3 regions of the Metabacillus sp. B2-18 genome follow, and region 2 is predicted to be linked to each of the others. Evidence: riboswitches for the same ligand, from Rfam matches in the RefSeq annotation. Region 2 holds a riboswitch; each other region holds the start of a gene.
What was found. Region 2 has a riboswitch for cyclic di-GMP ahead of LPC09_RS08540 (methyl-accepting chemotaxis protein). Riboswitches for the same ligand answer to the same signal wherever they lie in the genome.

Region 1: it holds a riboswitch for cyclic di-GMP, as region 2 does, so the genes downstream of both, LPC09_RS24090 (amidase) here and LPC09_RS08540 (methyl-accepting chemotaxis protein) in region 2, are expected to answer to the same signal.
Region 3: it holds a riboswitch for cyclic di-GMP, as region 2 does, so the genes downstream of both, LPC09_RS22020 (HD-GYP domain-containing protein) here and LPC09_RS08540 (methyl-accepting chemotaxis protein) in region 2, are expected to answer to the same signal.

Annotation. Positions count from the first base shown of each region.
Region 1 is NZ_CP088245.1:4,812,141-4,818,984, reverse strand. Features, by position in the region: gene spoIIID (sporulation transcriptional regulator SpoIIID) at 172-447, shown strand; gene LPC09_RS24100 (rod shape-determining protein) at 604-1,605, shown strand; gene LPC09_RS24095 (hypothetical protein) at 2,156-2,332, shown strand; gene LPC09_RS24090 (amidase) at 2,538-3,431, opposite strand; cyclic di-GMP riboswitch class I at 3,472-3,561, opposite strand; gene LPC09_RS24085 (flagellar hook-basal body protein) at 3,763-4,596, shown strand; gene LPC09_RS24080 (flagellar hook-basal body protein) at 4,613-5,452, shown strand; gene LPC09_RS24075 (DNA-directed RNA polymerase subunit beta) at 5,465-5,749, shown strand; gene fabZ (3-hydroxyacyl-ACP dehydratase FabZ) at 5,843-6,283, shown strand; gene LPC09_RS24065 (hypothetical protein) at 6,489-6,812, shown strand.
Region 2 is NZ_CP088245.1:1,690,035-1,696,878, forward strand. Features, by position in the region: gene LPC09_RS08515 (phosphatidylglycerol lysyltransferase domain-containing protein) at 1-436, shown strand, start outside; gene LPC09_RS27565 (phosphatidylglycerol lysyltransferase domain-containing protein) at 433-639, shown strand; gene LPC09_RS08520 (DUF6509 family protein) at 674-961, opposite strand; gene LPC09_RS08525 (ammonium transporter) at 1,718-2,983, shown strand; gene LPC09_RS08530 (DUF294 nucleotidyltransferase-like domain-containing protein) at 3,039-4,028, shown strand; gene LPC09_RS08535 (exonuclease domain-containing protein) at 4,025-4,729, shown strand; cyclic di-GMP riboswitch class I at 4,884-4,963, shown strand; gene LPC09_RS08540 (methyl-accepting chemotaxis protein) at 5,069-6,844, shown strand, end outside.
Region 3 is NZ_CP088245.1:4,358,524-4,365,367, reverse strand. Features, by position in the region: gene LPC09_RS22040 (sensor domain-containing protein) at 1-908, shown strand, start outside; gene LPC09_RS22035 (IS1182 family transposase) at 1,018-2,475, opposite strand; gene LPC09_RS22030 (bh protein) at 2,718-2,999, opposite strand; gene LPC09_RS22025 (pyruvate, water dikinase regulatory protein) at 3,181-4,005, shown strand; cyclic di-GMP riboswitch class I at 4,135-4,217, shown strand; gene LPC09_RS22020 (HD-GYP domain-containing protein) at 4,349-5,326, shown strand; gene LPC09_RS22015 (hypothetical protein) at 5,553-6,128, shown strand; gene LPC09_RS22010 (PTS mannitol transporter subunit IIBC) at 6,403-6,844, shown strand, end outside.

The DNA of each region.
Region 1 (6,844 bases), 2.0 Mb from region 2:
GTTTACAAACCTATTCAAAGAGAGTGTTTGAGGTGAGGGATCGTGAGTGTAATTTATAATCGCTGTAATAGAGACATCATACGATCATCTAAGAGAAATTCAGCCAAAGTGACTTTTGTATGCGAGTCTCATTTCACACTTCTCACATCCATATTAGGGAGGTAGAGTGGTGTGCACGATTACATCAAAGAACGCACAATCAAGATTGGGAAGTATATCGTGGAGACAAAGAAAACAGTTCGCGTTATTGCGAAGGAGTTTGGAGTTTCCAAAAGTACCGTCCATAAGGATTTAACAGAAAGGTTACCTGAAATTAACCCTGATCTTGCGAATGAGGTAAAGGAGATACTAGATTACCATAAATCAATTAGACATTTGCGTGGTGGAGAAGCAACAAAGCTTAAGTACAAGAAGGACGAGATTTTAGAAGAAGAACCAGTGAAATAAGCACATTCTATCTACATCTTTCATAATCGACATATTCCTACATAAATACTTGAAATTATTTTACAAAATCATACTATTTTTGCGATTTTATGATACAATATTTAATTAGGTTAAACTAATCACGGGAATGAGATTTGCAAGGAGGATATAGATAGAATGTTCGCGAGGGATATTGGTATAGATCTTGGTACGGCAAATGTACTGATTCATGTTAAGGGTAAAGGAATTGTTCTAAATGAACCTTCCGTTGTTGCGTTAGACAAGAATTCCGGAAAGGTTCTTGCCGTTGGTGAAGAAGCAAGACGTATGGTAGGACGTACTCCTGGGAATATTGTTGCCATTCGCCCATTAAAAGATGGCGTCATCGCAGACTTTGAAGTAACAGAAGCAATGTTAAAGCATTTTATCAATAAGTTAAATGTAAAAGGATTATTTTCAAAACCACGCATGTTAATTTGCTGCCCAACGAATATTACATCTGTTGAGCAAAAAGCCATTAAAGAAGCTGCTGAAAAAAGCGGTGGAAAAAATGTATTCCTAGAGGAAGAACCAAAAGTAGCGGCCATTGGTGCCGGTATGGACATCTTCCAACCTTATGGAAACATGGTAGTAGATATAGGCGGTGGTACAACTGATGTCGCTGTGTTATCAATGGGCGATATTGTCACCGCCTCTTCTATTAAAATGGCAGGGGACAAGTTTGATAATGAAATCCTGCAATATATTAAAAGAGAGTACAAGCTTCTAATCGGTGAACGTACAGCTGAAGATATTAAAATCAATGTTGCAACGGTATTCCCAGGCGCACGTTATGAAGAAATTAATATTCGTGGACGTGATATGGTGACAGGATTACCTCGCACAATTACAGTAAATTCAACCGAAGTAGAATCAGCACTTCGTGAACCAGTTGCTGCGATTGTACAAGCTGCTAAGAGTGTATTAGAACGCACTCCTCCAGAACTATCAGCCGACATTATCGACCGCGGCGTGATCTTAACAGGTGGCGGAGCCCTTCTAAACGGCCTTGATCAGCTACTAGCAGAAGAACTAAAAGTCCCTGTACTAGTTGCGGAATCACCAATGGATTGTGTAGCAATCGGAACAGGAATTATGCTTGACAACATGGACAAACTTCCACGCAAAAAATTCGGATAAGTAAGCTTTTGAGCCTGTGTGTACAGGCTCTTTTTTTGTCTTGTTTATATTGTTAGTTTTATGAGGCTTTTTTGCTGGGGTAGGTTAGGTAGAAATATTTATATTGGGATGATGATTGGTTAGGAGCAGGGGAGAGTGTAGTGTCGTTCATCGGGATTATGAACGACAAAACAGGAGCGGTGGAAGAGAGTAGTGTCGTTCATCGGGGTATGAACGACAAAACAGGAGCGGTGAAGAGAGTAGTGTCGTTCATCGTGGAGAGAACGACAAAAAAGATCTGAGGAAGAGAGAAATGTCGTTCATTAGTTATGAAGACCAATCCAAGAGCTAAAAAAGAAGAAGATGGTTTTCATCCAAGTTATGAAGACCAATTAGGGAGTGGAATTAGAGGAAGATGGTCATCATTTTGGTCATGAAGACCAAACCAAGAGTAAGACAAGAGGAAGATGGTCATCATCGCGTCCATGAAGACCAAACCAAGAGTAAAACAAGAGGAAGATGGTCATCATCGCGGTCATGAAGACCAAACCAAGAGTAAGAAAAGAGGAAGATGGTCATCATCGCGTCCATGAAGACAAATCCAAGAGTAAAACAAGAGGAAGATGGTCATCATCGTGGCCATGAAGACCAATCCAAGAGTAAAACAAGAAGAAGATGGTATCATCGTGGCCATGAAGACCAATCTAAGAGTAAAACAAGAGAAAGATGGTCATCATCGTGGCCATGAAGACCAATCCAAGAGCAAAACAAGAGGAAGATGGTCATCATCGCGCCACGAAGACGAAACCAAGAGCAAAATATGAGCAAATTAGTCTTAATCATACCTATTAAGAAAACCCACCCCAAAAATCCACGCCCCCCAAAAAACTCCATAAAAAAAGCATGAATTCACCAAGTAAATTCACGCCAAAACCCAACTCCAATCCAATCCCCTACTTCAACTCCATCCAACTACCAACATGATGCACAGCAAACCCACCAAAACTGGAATAACCCTGATATTGCTCTAAAACAAGCCCCAGCTGATTATTCATTTCCGCCTGACCTTCTTCGAAAAACGTTAAAAATCCGTCACTAATACCGAGATTCATCGTCTCAACTGCGATCGTTACATCTTTATTAAGCAACACAGCGAGATCCATCTCATATTTCACTAATTCAATAATGCCATTTGGGCCAACGGCTTTGTCACGGTAGGCCATAATGGTCACTTCGTCTGTATTTTTTAACGCCCATTCGGCTAGATTGCCTTTTCCGTGTTTGTTACGGAAGTTCATTTCATCAAACCAAAACGGAATGTCAACTGCAAGACTGATGCCTAAACCAGATGCAGTATTAGCGGCAGCTAAAATCGCTCCTTGGTATTTAAGAACAGCAGCCCCATAGTTTGTTGTCCATTGCTCTGTTAAATAAGGCTCAATATCAAGGTGAATTCCGGCGAACTTCTGACCAGTAGCTGCCCCATTTTGATAACCACTTACCCAATTTAAAAAGTTCAAAAATGCTTTATTGTTAGCACCCCAGTTAGGTGCACCATCTAACGCGTAAACATCCATACCTAGCTTCGCAGCTTCGCTAATAAAAGTGTGATAATAGGTAACATCAATACTACGGTCAATCTGCAAAAACACGTGTGATACTTGCTTTGCTTCTAAAAACTGTAATGTAACTTCGCGGTCATTTACAATTTTACTCGTATCCCAGAGCCATGTTGAATAGCCCGGCGACAGACCCTCAGCTTGTGCTTTATGATTCAAAGCTAGACCTCCTAGTTGAGATCCTAGTAAGAATAGTAATGTCAGAACTACAACCTTTATTTTCATCATTAGCCTCTCCTTTTCAATAGCCCCATGGCTCAAAAAGGAGCCTGGCAGCTTGGCAGCCTTGCAATGTTGAACATTGGGTAGGCCCATAGCTTTGCGTCCTTGTTTTTCAACAAGTTTGCCTTTTTCAGATTTTTCTTAAGTATAAGGGCTTGTCCGGTAAAAAAATATAGGAGTGGGTTCCTATCATTATTTTCCCCTAAAATATAACAGGTAATTTATGAAAAAATGTAATGAGAAAACTGCCAATGTCCTTTATAATAAATGATAGGGAATTCTGTCGAAAAGAATTCATTTGTACGGTAACAACTATGTGACTAAGGTGGGTGTACAGATGTTAAGAGGTTTATATACAGCAACAGCAGGAATGCTTGCACAGCAAAGACGTACTGAAATGCTTTCAAATAATATGGCAAATGCCAATACAGCTGGTTATAAAGCGGATCAAGCAAGTGTCCGCGCATTTCCCGAAATGCTTTTAAATAGAATGGAAAATAAATCAGTACCAACAACAAATGGTTCAAGTTTTGGTCAAATCACACCGATTGGTTCGATTAACACAGGTGCTTACGTTCAAGAATTACAAAGCACTTTTTCACAAGGCGGTCTTAAAGAAACTGGCTTGTACACGGATGTAGCGCTTTTAGAAGAAATTATTCCCTTAAACGCAGAAACGAATGTAAAAGGTGCTTTGTTTTTTGCCGTTCAAAACCAAGCAGGTGAAGAGCGTTATACTCGTAACGGTCACTTTACACTAGATAATAACGGGATCCTAACTTCTGGAGGAAATCCAGTACTATCTACAACAGGCCAGCCAATCTCCATTCAATCTAGCGAATTCCAAGTAACGCCTGATGGAGAAGTAATTGCGGATGGAGAGTTCGTAGCACAAATTGATGTTCGTTTTGAAGCGGATGTTCGTAACCTTGTAAAAGAAGGTAATGGTTTATTCCGTACTTTCAATAATGAAGAACTGCCAACTGCAGTAAACAACGATAACATTCAATATAATCTAAGACAAAATTATTTAGAAACTTCAACAGTAGATGTTGGACGTACGTATACAGATATGATGACAGCGTACCGTTCGTTTGAAGCGAATCAAAAGGTATTACAAGCTTATGATAAAAGTATGGACAAGGCCGCGAACGAAATTGGCCGCATATAATAGGGGGTACTAGTAAATGCTACGCTCAATGATAACAGCGACGAATACGATGAGTCAGCTTCAAAAGCAGCTTGATCAAATCGGCCACAACATGGCTAATATTGATACACAAAGCTATAAAAGAACAGAAACTTCTTTCTCTGAGCTGGTACGTCAACAATTCAATAACCAGCCCAACGCTGCTGAGGAAATTGCAGAGCAACGTTTTGGCAGGGAATTAGGAATTAGACAGGGAACAGGAGCTATGCTTAACAGCAGCCTTGTTTTTACACAAGGAAACATTAAACAGACAAGCAGAGAGCTTGATATTGCCTTTACTCTTCCAAATCAATTTCTACAAATTGACGTAAACGGGGAGATTAATTATACAAGAGATGGTGCATTATACTTATCACCAACAAATGATGGAACAAATCAATTATTGTTAACAGCTTCTGATGGAAGTCCTGTTCTTGATGAAAATCAAAATCCGATTCGTTTTAATGATGATTTTCAAAAAATCGTTATTTCTAATGATGGTACGATTTCAACCGTTCAAAATGACCAAACAGAAGCACCACAAGAATTTCAGCTCGGTGTTGTCCAAGTAGATCGCCCGCAAATGTTAATTCAAAACGGAAACAACCGTTATGGATTAAAGGATTTAGGTGACATTCCGTTAAATGAAGTGTTAACGTTTCTAGAAGGTGAGCTGCGCGGTGATGTTGCAATGGAGCAAGGGGCACTTGAAATGTCCAATGTTGACTTATCCAAGGAAATGACCGATTTATTAATCTCACAGCGTTCCTATCAGATGAATGCAAAATCGGTTACACTTGGTGACCAAATGCTGGGATTAATAAACGGCGTAAGATAGGAGTTTAGTCTATTGGTAGCTAAAGAAACGACGAAACCGATCAGTCGAGAAGAAGTGAAAAAGGCTAAAAAGTCTAAAAAAGAACAAGAGATTCATGAAGAAGGTCGTCAAAAGGTGATTGTTCGAGTTCGATTACTCCCTATTTGGGTGAGGGTTCTGCTTGTTTTAATTCTTATGGTTGTAAGCACAATCGCTGGACTTATCGTCGGCTACGGAGTCATTGGTAGTGGCGAACCAAAGGATGCCCTTGAAAAGTCCACTTGGCAGCACATCATTGACTTGGTTGAAAAAGAATAAAGCTCGGGATATACTTGTTAAAAGGAAGGTGAAAGCCTTCCTTTTGTCGTACATATACATAGTGATGATTTTCTTAAAAAGGAGCTTATACATATGCTAGATAGTAATGAAATCAAGAGCATCATTCCACACCGTTACCCATTTTTACTTGTGGACCGCGTGCTCGAGGTCGAAGAAGGAACACGTGCAGTTGGAATCAAAAACGTATCAGCGAATGAAGAATTTTTTAACGGTCATTTCCCAGATTACCCGGTAATGCCCGGCGTATTAATTGTAGAAGCACTTGCACAAGTTGGCGCAGTGGCAATTTTAAAAAAGGAAGAAAACCGCGGTAGACTAGCATTTTTTGCTGGTATTGATAACTGTCGTTTCAAAAAACAAGTTGTACCTGGTGATCAGCTAAGACTTGAAGTTGAGATCACACGTTTACGTGGTTCACTTGGTAAAGGAAAGGCCATCGCAACAGTTGACGGCGAAGTAGCATGTGAAACAGAAATCATGTTTGCTTTAGGTGAGAAAAAATCAGAAGAGTAAGAAGTCATAAGAGTCAAATGACCAGATAGGTCGTTTGACTCTTTTTGCATGAGGAAGGTTTCATTCACTGGAAACTTGTCTATATAAAGCATATCGGCCGATCAATTTTCATGAAAAGTAAGAATGAAAATAGACGAAATGGGAAGCATAATCAAAGACCGGATTCAAAAGCTAAAAAAGGTCAAAATAGAAAGGAGCAATTATGATGAGAAAAAAATGGCTATTAACTTTATCAGGATCATTACTAGCAGCAATGATCGTAACAGGTTGTACTGCAGATGACGAAGATCCAGCACCACCAGAAAATACACCAACAGAAGAAAACGGTGAAATGGATACAGAACAACCACTTGAAGATGCAGGTGAAAACGTAGAAGAAGGCCTTGAAGAAGGCGGCGATATGATGGAAGAAGGCGCTAACGAAGGCGAGAACATGTTAGAAGAAGGTACTGACGAAGCTAACGATATGATGGAAGGCAACAACGAAGGTACACAAGAAGGTAACAACAACGAAGACGAGAATAAATAAGATGTGAAAGGCTAACATAACGATGTTGGCCT
Region 2 (6,844 bases):
TAAAAATAAATTTACAAAAGACGGATATATCTTTTCGGTTGCTCATCCACCGTTCAGTTCTAGTCTTTTAGAAGAAATGAAATCTGTTTCAAATGAATGGTTAAATGATCGAAAAGAAAAAGGTTTTTCTGTAAGTTCATTCTCTGAGGAATATATTAGTTATTTTCCGGTATCGCTCTTTCGTGATCCAAATGGACGTTTAATTGCCTTTGCAAGTCTGCCATCTGATTACCAAAAAGAAGAAACATTAAGTATTGATATAATGAGATATCGAAATGATAGTAGAGGTGCCATGGATATGGTATTTGTATCAACGATTCTTTGGGCAAAAGAAATGGGTTATACATCATGTAGTCTTGGAATGTCTCCATTTTCAAATGTGGGCGTTGACAATAACTCACCTTTTCAAGAGAAAATTGCCCGATATGCCTTTTGAATGGATGTAAATTTTATAATTTTAAGGGCTTGCGTAGGTATAAAGCTAAATTTGCCACCGATTGGTCTCCTCGTTATTTAGTTTATAAAAAGTCTTTATTATTTTTACTGATTTTACAACTCATTTTAATTGTACAAAAAGAGCCTATACACAAATTTTCTTTTATAAAGAAGAAGATTTTTCGAGACAAAGAAGCGGTATAGAGGAAAAGGACGACTAAATGCAGTCGTCCTTTTTTTATAGGTTTGAAACAAGCTCCATACAATGTGCAACAATTTCTTTTTCTTCATCTTCTTCAAGACCGAAATCTAAAAATTTTTCTGTTGTCATCTCAATGAAATCATATTGTGCAATATTGTATTGATCTTGGTCAACAGCAAATATTAATTTTAGTTTAATTCCGTGTTCACTAAACAACTCATCCTCCTCATCTACATCTAATGTAAGGAAAATCTCGTAACGATCTCCGGAAAGAATGCCGAATGGGTCATCTAATTTTTCAATTGTTGATTCAATGATTTTCATTTAAATCTTACCTCTTCCTATTCTTGAATAATCTCATTTAATGGTGTGAAAATATGTACCTAGTCAAACTTCTATAGCATTAATATTATAGCCTTTTCTTTATGATAATCCAAATTAGGGGTGGTCCGATGAAAATCTTGGTTCTTGGAGACACGAATATACCTAAATGTGCAAAAAAACTTTCATATTCCTCTTAAAAAGGTAGTGAATGGTATTCTCTTATTTAATCCGGGTTCTGCTACTGACAAAAGGAGACAAAGACACTATTCATATGGAATTTTAACAATCACAAGTGAGATTCACGCTTAACATAAGTTCTATAGTGTTAGAGAGTAAATTTGTAGACATGCAGTTAGTTATCAAGTGTTACAGTATTGTTAATCTTATCTGCAAGTACGGGAATACAAAAGGGGAATAACATTTGTTTTGATTGCAATGTTATTCTCCATTTTAAAGGACGTTAATTTAGAATTAAAAGCTGGAAAATCACGTCAGATTTAATTGATTTAATTGTTTTTATTGAGTATCTCAAGAATTTGAGATGCTCTTTTTATTGTTAGTGTTAAAATTTTCATTTTAAAAGCGGTATAAAATCATGTTCCAAATCACTTATGTTAGATATTCTAACACGAAATTATCAGAAACTTTGCAAAACGTGTTGACACTTTGAAAATATCGTATAGAATAGTAAATAAGAAACAGATGTTATATTTTCTTACATCTAGTGTAAACTAAACAAACGAGGGAGGAAATGACATGGATTCAATGTTTTTAATGAACAGCTTATGGGTCATGTTAAGTGCAATTTTAGTTATTTTTATGCTAGGAGGATTTATTCTACTTGAAGCAGGGTCAACAAGAATGAAAAATGCAGGTCATATTGCAGGTAAGACAATATTTACAGTAGGCCTTGCTTCATTAGTTTACTGGGCGGTAGGGTATGCATTTACTTTTGGTGGAAATGGTAATTTCTTTGTCGGTTTAACTGATTTCTTCTACTCAGGAGCACAAGCGGAAGGAATGGGATTATCCACAGCAGTATTCTTTGTTTTCCAATGTGCATTTGCCTGTATCTCAATTACAATTGCTTTAGGTGGATTTGCGGAACGTGCTAAATTATCAATTTATCTAGTTTTTACTATCTTATTCTCAGCTCTTATTTATCCGGTTATTGCTCATTGGATTTGGGGTGGCGGTTGGTTAGCAGAACATGGTAAACAAGACTTTGCCGGATCAACAGTTGTTCACTTAACAGGTGCTATGGCAGCATTTGCAGCAACAATTTTATTAAAACCTCGTATTGGAAAATACAATAAAGATGGCTCAGCTAATAACATTCAAGGTCATAACCAAGTATTCACAGCTTTAGGTGTTCTTATCCTTTGGGTAGGTTGGTTCGGATTTAATGCAGGTAGTACTGTAGCTGTTGATGACGGTTTCTTCGGATTTGTTGCTTTAAACACGAACTTAGCTGCTGGAGCAGGTGCAGTTGCAGCACTTCTTATTTCTTGGATGGTTTTAGGGAAATCTGATGTTCCAACAATGTTAAATGGTGCTTTAGCAGGTTTAGTTGCTATTACAGCATCATGTGCGTTCGTTGATACTTGGGCGGCAGTGGTCATTGGTTTCATTGCTGGTATACTAGTATTCTATAGTGCAAGATTCTTTGAAAAGAGAAAAATTGACGATCCAATCTTTGCTTTATCTGTACACGGTGTTGCTGGTGTATGGGGAACTTTATCAACAGGCTTCTTTGCAACGCCAGAACTAGCATCTGTTGGTAAGCCTGGTTTATTCTATGGTGGCGGATTTGATCAACTTGGCGTACAATTTATGGGTGTTGCAGTATCTGGCCTTTATGCATTCATTGTATCTTTTGTTATCTTAGCAATTGCTAAGAAAGTAATGAATGGTCTCCGTGTAACAGAAGAAGAGGAAGTAATGGGATTAGATATGAGCGAACACGGAAGCTATGGTTACCCAGAAGTGTTTGCTTCAAAAAATCAAAATGTTGGCTCTTAAACAACATAAGTGGTTAGATACGCTCATATTGAATAAACGTGAGGAAGTGTCTCTCATGCACGGTGCATTTGATTCCTATGAATCAATTAAAAAGTGGAAAGACGAACATATCCACAATTATGAATCAAATACAATAGAGTTAAATAAATTTCATGATGAGATGATGAAGAGTGCTAGTAAAGTGGCACTCTTTCATCTTGAAAGGAACTCTGGGGCTCCACCTTGTGATTTTACATGGTTTATTACTGGGAGTGGTGGACGAATTGAACAAGGTATCATTAGCGATCAAGATCATGGTTTAGTTTACGAAGAAAAATCAGAACGTGCAAGTAAGTATTTCTCTGCCCTTGGAGAAGAATTGTCAAAAGGACTTCATTTAATCGGATATCCTTATTGTGAAGGAAACGTTATGAGCTCAAATCCTTTGTGGTGTAAATCATTAGATGACTGGGAAAAGCAACTTGTTGCTTGGATGGATGAAAAAAGCTGGGAATCCATTCGCTTTTTACAGATCTTTTATGACTGTAGAAGCTTAGTTGGAAATGATGCTTTTATAAAGGACTTAAAATCTACAATCTTTGAATATCGAAATACAAATCCTAAGCTTTTACAGCGATTTATGGACAATATTCAACATATTAAACATTCGATTGGTCCATTAGGACAAATCTATGTCGAACAAAGTGGCCAGTATGAAGGATGTATTGATCTAAAAAAAGGAGCTTTTTTACCGTATGTTAATGCAGTTAGGTTACTAGCAATGAAAGAGGGGATAATTGAAACCTCTACTCTCGAAAGAATTACCATCCTTAGTAAAAAAGATCCTTATCGACAAGAAATGCTTTATTATAAAAAGAATTTTGAGAAGTTGCTTGAATACCGAAGACTATTATTTGCAAGTGCTGAAAGTTATGATGATGTGCATTATTTAAACATTAAGAAAATGACCAAGGAAGAAAAAAGAGAGATAAAATCAATCTTAAAAGATGGTAAAAAACTGCATCAATATGTGCAGGGGATCATTGATAAAGGGTGTTTAGAATGACATTTGACCCGTTTTTTTTTATGAGAGGTAAGCTTGGTGGTTCTCAATCTGCCCAATCACAGCAACAAGTAGCCTACCTTAGACAATTACAACGTGAAATGAGGGTGGAGGAGACATTAAATATTCCTCTTACTGAATTAAACGTCATTGTTTTTGATATCGAAACAACAGGTTTTTATCCCGATCAAGGAGACCAAATTATTTCAATTGGTGCAATTAAAGTAAAGGGAGATGAAATTAAAGAAGAGGAAACCTTTTACTCACTTGTTCGCTCAGAAAAACCAATTTCTAATGAAATTAGTTCTTTGACTGGTCTAACAAACGAACAATTAACAACTGCTCCGCTGTTATCCGAAACCTTGTTCGAGTTTTTTCGGTTTGCCCAGGATTATACACTTGTTGCTCATCATGCAAACCATGAAAAGATGTTTTTACAGCATGCCTCTTGGAAGCTCTACAGGTCACCATTTAAGCACCGCCTTGTAGATATGTCCTTCTTGTACAGAATTGCAGAGCCTGGAGCAAAGCTTATCACTCTTGAAGAATGTTGCAAACATAATGGAATACCGATTTTTGGTCGACATCATGCTCTGGAGGATGCCAAGTTGACTGCACAGTTATGGAGTATTTATGTTAATAAGCTTAAAAGATTAGGGTGTGAAACATTAAAGGATTTATATGAACGTTATACAATGGTTTAATGAAAAGGGTTATCAAAATGATAGCTCTTTCTTTATATAGAAAAAGTTTCAGAATATAATGATTTATCATAAAAAGATAGCCAAATTATGTCATAAGTAGTATGATAGTACTACTAAATTTATAGGCAGAATTGCCGAAATTATTTGTATATAATATAAAATTGGGCAAACCATTTGAAAAAATGGGACGCAAAACTAAAGGGGCTTATCATTTTATGCTAGCCAGTTGCAGATATGATTAACTTTAAACTTTTTAGTGAGCTGTCCTTATTTTTATCATGTGGGCAGTTTTATTATTTTACAAAGAGTAATAGAGACGAGAAAGGGAGAAAGAACATCATGAAAATCCGTCATGTTTTAAAGAATAATGTATTAAAAGGTATTGACAGAAATCTCACGATTAGAAAAAAATTAATCATTGCCTTCGCATGCATTTTACTTGTACCAAGTCTTGCTATAGGATTTATCTCTTATCAATCTGCAAAATCTGAATTACAAGATAGCATGCTTCAAACAGCTAAGGAAAGTGTGCAACTAATTGATTCTTCTATGAATTCACAGCTAATTCCTATAGAAAAGGACATTGAATATTTTGCTCAGACAGCAAAAACGGCTAATGCAAAAATTGATATCGAGGAAATTTCGAAAATTAAATTGAAATTTAATCAATATATTGAAACAAAACCAGGAGCACAAGCAATTTATATTGGAACAGATACGGGTGAAATGATTGTTTCACCAACACTTCAACTCCCCGATGATTATGACCCACGTGATCGTCCTTGGTATACGTTGGCAATGGAGAATAAAGGAGAAGTTGTTATTACAGATCCGTATATCGATGCTAATACAAATGAAACATCAGTTACATTTGCTAAAGTTTTAAATGATGGTTCAGGTGTAGTGGCTGTTGATGTGAACTTAAATGTACTGAAAGATATGATAAGTGTAGTGAAGGTTGGGGAAGAGGGCTACGTAACAATTGTTGATGAAACTCAAACTTACTTAATTCATCCTTCTAAGCAAGGTGAAAAGGTAACGGGTGATTGGGTAGGAAATTTATTTAAAAGTAATACTGGTGAATTTTCCTATACTATAGATGGTAAAGCGAAGGAAATGGATTTTATTACAAATGAACTAACAGGCTGGAAAATTGCTGGTACGATGTATACTAGTGAAATCTCAGAAGCCGCTAAAGGAATCTTTTTAAAAACATTAGCTGTAGTACTATCCTCTATTCTCGGAGCTATTGTTATTTTTGTTATTATACGTTCTATTTTACAACCAATTCGTATTTTAGTTGCTTCTTCAGAAAAAATTGCTAATGGAGATTTAGCGGTTGATATTAACATTAATTCTAATGATGAAGTAGGACAATTGTCCAAGAGCTTTAACAAAATGGTCGAAAATTTACGTGCAGTGGTTGTAAGTCTCCAAACAGCATCAGAAAGGGTGAGTTCATCTTCTGAAGAGTTGATTGCTAGTGCAGACCAATCGACAGCTGGAACTAAACAAGTAACAGAAGCAATCCAACAGGTAGCTAGTGGAGCCGAAAGCCAAACATTTAAAATTGATGCAAATAATGCTGCATTAGATGAAGTGCTACAAGGAATTCTAAGAATTTCATCTAGCTCATCAAATGTTTCTGATATAGCACAAGAAACTGTCAGTGAGGCAGAAGTTGGTGGGAAATTTGTAAAAGATAGCTTGGAGCAAATGAAGTTTATTCATGCTTCCGTGACTGAATCAAATAAGGTCATTCAATCATTATCCAAAAGATCACAGGAAATTGGAAAGATCCTAGATGCTATTTCTGAAATTGCTAATCAAACAAATTTACTTGCATTAAATGCCGCAATTGAGGCAGCAAGAGCCGGTGAACATGGAAAAGGATTTGCAGTAGTAGCTGATGAAGTGCGCAAATTAGCAGAACAATCTCAACAATCAGCTGGTCAGATCTCTACACTAATTTTATCTATACAAAAAGACACAAATCATTCCGTACAGGTAATGGGCGAGGTATCTAAAAATGCAGAGCAGGGATTAACAATCTCAACAGAAACATCTGAGAAATTTGATTCGATATTAAATAGAATGAACACTATGACTCCACAA
Region 3 (6,844 bases), 2.5 Mb from region 2:
AACTTGTTGATTGCTTTAGAAAGCCATTGAATGTTGAAGGAGTAGACGTGATATCAACTGCAAGTGTTGGTATCTCCACGCATCCACATCATTCAACTAATATTACGGAGTTAATGAAGTACGCGGATATTGCTATGTACCATACAAAAGAAAATGGATCAAATGGATATTCGTTTTTTTCAGAAAGTATGTTGGAAAATAAATTTAAAAACATTGCCATTGAAAATGAGCTACGCTATGCAATCGATCATAATCAAATATCAGTTTATCTACAGCCGAAATATAATATGGTCAATGGAGAGTTAATTGGAGCAGAATCACTTGCTAGATGGAACCACTGTACTCAGGGTATGATTGCTCCAAATATATTTATCCCTTTGGCTGAGGAAATTGGGGAAATTGATCGGCTGGAAAAGAATATGATTAAAGAGGTATGTGGCATACTTTCAAACTGGAAGAAGAAAGGGAAAAGAATTCATCAAACCTCTATTAATATATCTTTACCTACGTTACTACATGATGGTTTTATAAATTTTGTTTCTCATACACTTGTTGAAAACAAATTAGACGGCACTTTTTTGGAGTTTGAAATAACAGAGAGAATTGTGATGAAATATGAGGTTGAGGTAAATAGTCGACTTCAACAATTACGTAATATGGGCATTGAAATAAGCATAGATGACTTTGGAACTGGATATAGTTCACTTAGTTACTTGTACAAGCTAGAAGTGGACCGGTTGAAGATTGATAAGATGTTTGTTGATCAATGTGTGGGAAATTCAGAGGTTGTCTCAACCATTATTTCGATGGCAAAGGCACTAGGATTACAGGTGATTGCTGAAGGTGTTGAGGACGAAGACCAAATAAGAATTCTGAAAAAACTAGGTTGTATCGAGGGAGGCCACTGAAAATCTGACGATTTTAAAGATTATTCATGTGAGTTTAAAAAGAGCCGACTTTTTTTCCTTTTTTAGGAATTAAAGTCGGCTCTTTCTTTGCATTAGCCACATATTTTCTCTAATTTTCCCCTAGTAGCTTTAGAATTCTTTTAATGTTTACCGTAAATATAGCCATGGCGCCTTGCAACTCCATGCTAATTAGACCCGAGGATTTTGCCACATTATACCCGTGTCTGTGTTTTAATTCACTATTTTTCGCTTCAATTTTATAACGCTCTTTAGACTTTTCCTTAAAATATACACTTTTCTGGAATTGTGCTTGGGATGAATGTTGTTCAGACTTAAGGGAAACAGAATATGTTTTACTTTTGGCTCCCTCTTTGTAGCACCCTTCTCTGAAAGGACATCTCTTGCATTTTTCAACATTAAAATAGTAGGTATCAACTTGGTTTTTGCCTACTCCTTTTTTACCTTGCCTAGCTTTCCGTACAGCCATATGCCCTGCCTTGCAGACATACATGCCCGCATCCTTATTGAATTCAAATTCATCCTCTTTTTTTCGGGTACCCTGAGTTATGGAAGGATTTAATTTTGAGACCAGTTTAATTCCATTTTCCTTACTATATTGAATGTTGTCTTTCTCAGAATACGCAGTATCCCCAATAACCGTTTCAATTTCCATTCCTGCATCTATACTTTTCTCAACAAGTGTCTGTAGCTCTTTTCCATCATTTTTTTCTCCGGTTGTAATCGTTGCGGCTGTAATAATTCGCTCTTCACTCATCGCCAGATGAGTTTTATAGCCAAAGAATGATGAGTCAGCTGCTTTGTGTCCGACTTTGGCATCTAGATCATTCATGGACTGTAGCTGTTCGATATCATCTGCAACGGCTTCTTTCAGGAGATTAAGATGTTCCTTGACTTTTGGATACTCTAAAAGGCTTTCTTCCTTTTCAATCACTTCAATGAGCTCTTGGGAATAAGTAATCTCATCTTCAAGTAGATCATTGTTTGGCTTTACGGGGAATTTCTTCTTCATACTCTCGTTAATTTTATAAATTGCTTTTCTGAGGTTTTTGGAGCGCTCCATTAGTATTTCTTTTGGAGTCATTTGATTATATCTCGCCTTTGTATGGGTGGCATCTACAATAATGGACTTGCTTTTAATAATCTCTTTCTCAATGGCAATCTCCACTGTCTTATTGATAAGCATGTCTAATAAGTTCATGTCTTTTAACCTAAGCTTACGAAACTTTGTCAAAGAACTTGAATCAATAACGGCTTCCTCCGGAGCCATATCCAAAAAATATTTGAAGGACATATCATATTTTGAACGCTCGATAATATCAACATCTGAAACATCATGAATGGTTTTCAAAAACAAATATTTAAACATGCGAATAGGATCTATCGCATTCCGCCCATTATCTAGACAATATTTATCCTTTAATTCTTCGTAAATAAAAGAAAAGTCAATTAGATCCTTAATTCTTCGTAACATATTATCCTGAGGAACGACGATATCATATAGAGCCACATATGGACTAAACATCATTGTTTGTTGTTTTTGTATCATTGGAAACCACCCACTTATATTTATAATTTTAATTATAAAGTAAAAAAGGTAGAAAAGTTCACCTAAGTGAATCTTTCTACCTTTTACTTGGACTTTTTCAGTGGCCTCGTATCGAGGCCCAAGGATTTTACTTTTCGAGGCCTGTACCACATGGGGAATTTGAAGAGTTGTTGGATGAATACTCTACTGCTGACTTTTAAAGTTGGTAGTAGAGTATTCTTTTTATAAAAGAGTATGAGTGCTTACCCCTTATTATCTCTATACAACTTAAACACCTTCCGAGTTTCATTCAAGTACCGCATAAGTCGATATGGTTTACTTAGTATTCGAATCGGCAGGCTTGCTAGTAATTTACTTAAATCTTCTTTATACTCCTGAGTGATTCTCACTGGCTTTGTGGAAATCCGCTCATACACTTCTTTTTGAAATTCTTTAACAAGATTCATTTTTAACGCTTGTGTACGATGACATTCTTCACATTGAATTCCGTTTATTTTGCTATTAATGTTGTTTCTTACTGTCACCACCCGATATTTGTAGAGTTTCGTCGATTTCAAAGGTTTCGAGTATCGTTAACAGAAAAGTAGATTTTACTAACAAATGATGAAATTTTCTGGAGTAAGAGTAAGCATTATACTACCTTTAGGCAAGATGAATGTGGTAATGTTTCAGAAGATAATAAGTTCAAAGAATAGGTGATTATAAGTGTATGAAAAAGAAATTGTCTATGTTCTTTCTGATTCGGTGGGTGATACAGCAGAGCTGTTGGTCAAAACAGTTGCTGCCCAATTTATCGGAACAGAGTTTAACATTAAAACAATCTCCTATATAGAAAATAAGGAAGAAATAAATGATCTGATTGCTCTCGCGAAGCTAAGCAACGCTATCATTGCCTATACACTCTTTACTCCACTATTTAAAAAGCATCTTGATCATAAAGCGAATGAAGAAGATGTTACGGTGATTGACTTAATAGGTCCACTATTGGAGACATTTGCAACTAAGCTAAATAAACAACCGGTACAAAAACCAAGTATAATAGAAGTACCTGATAACTCCTATTTTCGTAGAATTGAAGCCATTGAATTTGCTGTGCAATATGACGATGGAAAGGATATGCGTGGAATCAAGGAGGCGGATATCGTTCTCATCGGTGTTTCAAGAACTTTAAAGACACCATTGTCGATGTATTTGGCTAATAAAATGGTTAAGGTAGCAAATATCCCATTAGTCCCTGAGGTTTCTCCTCCTGAAGAACTTTTTAAGTTGTCAGAAGGAAAATGTATTGGGTTAACGATGTCACCTGAGAAACTAAGAGAAATAAGGGGAGAAAGATTGAAGCACTTAGGGTTATCTCCGGATTCAAGTTATGCGAAAATTGAACGGATTAAGGAAGAATTACAATTCGCTGAAACAGTAATGGTTAACCTTGGATGTCCAACTATAGATCTTTCCATAATGGCAATAGAAGAAGCGGCAGAGTGGATCATCGGTAGCATGTCACATAAGGTCGAGATAAAATCAAGCTAAGTAAAGAATCCCTTAAAACTCATTTAGGGGTTTTTTGTATCTCTTCTTAGAATTCATTGGAAGAAATTAAAGCTATTAATAAACGTAAATCTCATGGTATATTTGTTAATAAACGAAAACAACAACCTTATATAATAAAGGCAAATTCATTGAAAAATGGAGACGCAAAGTCACAGACCTAAGGAGAAATCTATGGTGGCTGGATTGCTGATGAGTGGAAGAGCTTTGTACAGCAATCCTCCGTGTTTATCGGTGGATTTTTTGTTATTTTTCAATAGCCAAACGTAGTTGAGACTTGAAAAAGTTTTTGATTTCAAAGAAAGATAGCAACAAGGAGGATATCATGAGATTTATTGATATAGAGGATTACAACCCACAGGCCATGCAATTGGCAATGCCTGTTTATGATCGGATGAGACGGATCCTTTTAGCAGCAGGACGTACAATTCATCCTAACTATTTGGAACGTATTAAAGAAATTGGAGTAACAACTCTTGTGGTAGAAGATGCTGAGTCATTTGGAATTACATTGGATGAAATGCTGGACATGCCAACTTGGATGGATATAATTGCTGTTGTGCAAGAAGCATTTGAAGATGTGAAAAAAGGAAAAAGATTAAATGTTGTAGCTATTCAAAAAGCTGCCATGACTCTTATCCATGAAGTAAATGCTCTTAAAACGATCATTTTAATTCCAACAACCTCTATTTCAGAAGGATTGGAGAAATATGCTCACTCTGTAAACGTAGCATTGTTATGTTTACAAATATCAAAGCAAATGAGTTATTCTCCTGTTCAGTTAAGAGATCTTGCCATAGGGGCGTTGCTGCATGATATCGGAAAGGCTGTAACAGATCAAGAAGCAGAACATCCTGCAAAAGGCTTTGAGGTGATTAAGGAAAGTCGCGAAATTAGTTTACTATCTGCTCATGTTGCTTTTCAACATCATGAGCTATTAAATGGAAAAGGCTATCCTAGGGGACTTAAGGACAAAGAAGTATTAGAATTTCCGCAAATTTGTGGGATAGCAAACTTGTATGATCGTATGCTTTCAAATCAAAAACTGCCTCCACATGAAGCGTTAGAATTGATTATGACAAAAAGTGATGATGAATATTCTCACAAAGTAGTTCAGGCATTTGTGAACAGTGTTCCTTCTTATCTACCAGGTACAAAAGTGGAGCTCTATACAGGTGAGCAGGCGATTGTGATAGGAATAAAAACTCATTTACAACGACCAGTTATTCGCTTTTTAGAAAGTGGAAAAGAATTGAATCTTGCAGAAAATCCTTCGGTTTTAATATCAAAAGTTATTAATTAGTGGAAAAGCCCAGAGTCAAACGTAGACTCTGGGCTTTTTTGGCTTACAAAAATGATATAACGCAAGAAAGAGAGGGATTGTTTCATAAAAACAAGAAAGTTCAAAAAGAGATGAAGATTTTGTTAACAATGTAAATGATTGGATATATAGGTATTTTCATATAATATACTAGGGCGAAAGGAGGGTAGAAAAATTTATTTGAAAATTTTTAGGAGGAATGTTGAGTGTGGAAGTAAACGTAAATAATAACCTAAGGATCATGAAGAGAACTAGAAAAAGCAGAAAATTAGATGTGTTTGTTATTATTTTTTCTTTCTTAGTTATTGGGGGTGCAGTATATCTTACTAGCGGCAATACTGGTGGAAGTGCCCCAACAGGCTTTGAGAGGATCGAAGAGTTGACGGTTGAGGAAACAATGAACAGAGCAAACCTAGATATTCCTGAGCTAAAAGAACTTCCATTTACACCAAGTAAAGAAGAAGGCACCTTACTTATCACGAAATTTGGTGGTAATCAGGAACATCATCGGGTAGAGTTACATTTTATCAACGAAGAAACAAATGAGGAATTATATTATATTGCTTCTCAGAAAGAACAGGACTTATTAGAGTATGAGCAGTTACAAGTGGAAGAAATGGAGCTTGCTAATAAAAGAATGGGAAAATATGCTGAATTGGATATTGGAGAAGGCATAGAGTGTTTGGAAAATGGAGCTGTGTATGGACTATATCATCATATGTTAAAAGGTCAGGAACCATTAGGAGCTGATGTGATGGTTGAAATGGCTAATTCTTTAAAGTAATTCACATGAAAATGAATGCGTTTTCAAAGGAGTGGATCTGATAAATTCCCATCAGGTTCATTCCTTTTTAAATGAAGAAAATTTTAAAAAAGTTAATAGAATAAAGTGTTTTCGACAATATTAGCTATTGACAAACCAATAACAACTCTTTCCAAAATTAATTCTGTCAACATTGTGTCAGACAAAATATAGTTTAGTTTAAATTGTTTTGTTGTTGTAATCGCTTTATTATTAAAACAAGAAAGTACACATATTACAAAGAGGTGACAATATAATGGAAACGACTCAAAACAAGGGCGATTTTCGTGTTAAAGTTCAACGTTTTGGTAGTTATTTAAGTGGCATGATTATGCCAAATATAGGTGCATTTATTGCATGGGGTATTATTACAGCTTTATTCATTCCTACAGGTTGGGTACCAAATGAAACATTAGGGGCTTTAGTTGGTCCAATGATCACATATCTTCTTCCACTATTAATTGGTTACACTGGTGGTAAGATGATCTATGACGTACGTGGTGGTGTCGTTGGTGCGACAGCTACAATGGGGGTTATCGTTGGTGCGGATATCCCGATGTTTTTAGGTGCAATGGTTATGGGTCCACTTGGTGGATATTTAATCAAAAAGGTTGATGGACTATTTAAAGATCGAGTTCGTCAAGGCTTTGAAATGTTAGTAAACAACTTTACAGCTGGAATTTTAGGTGCCATTTTAA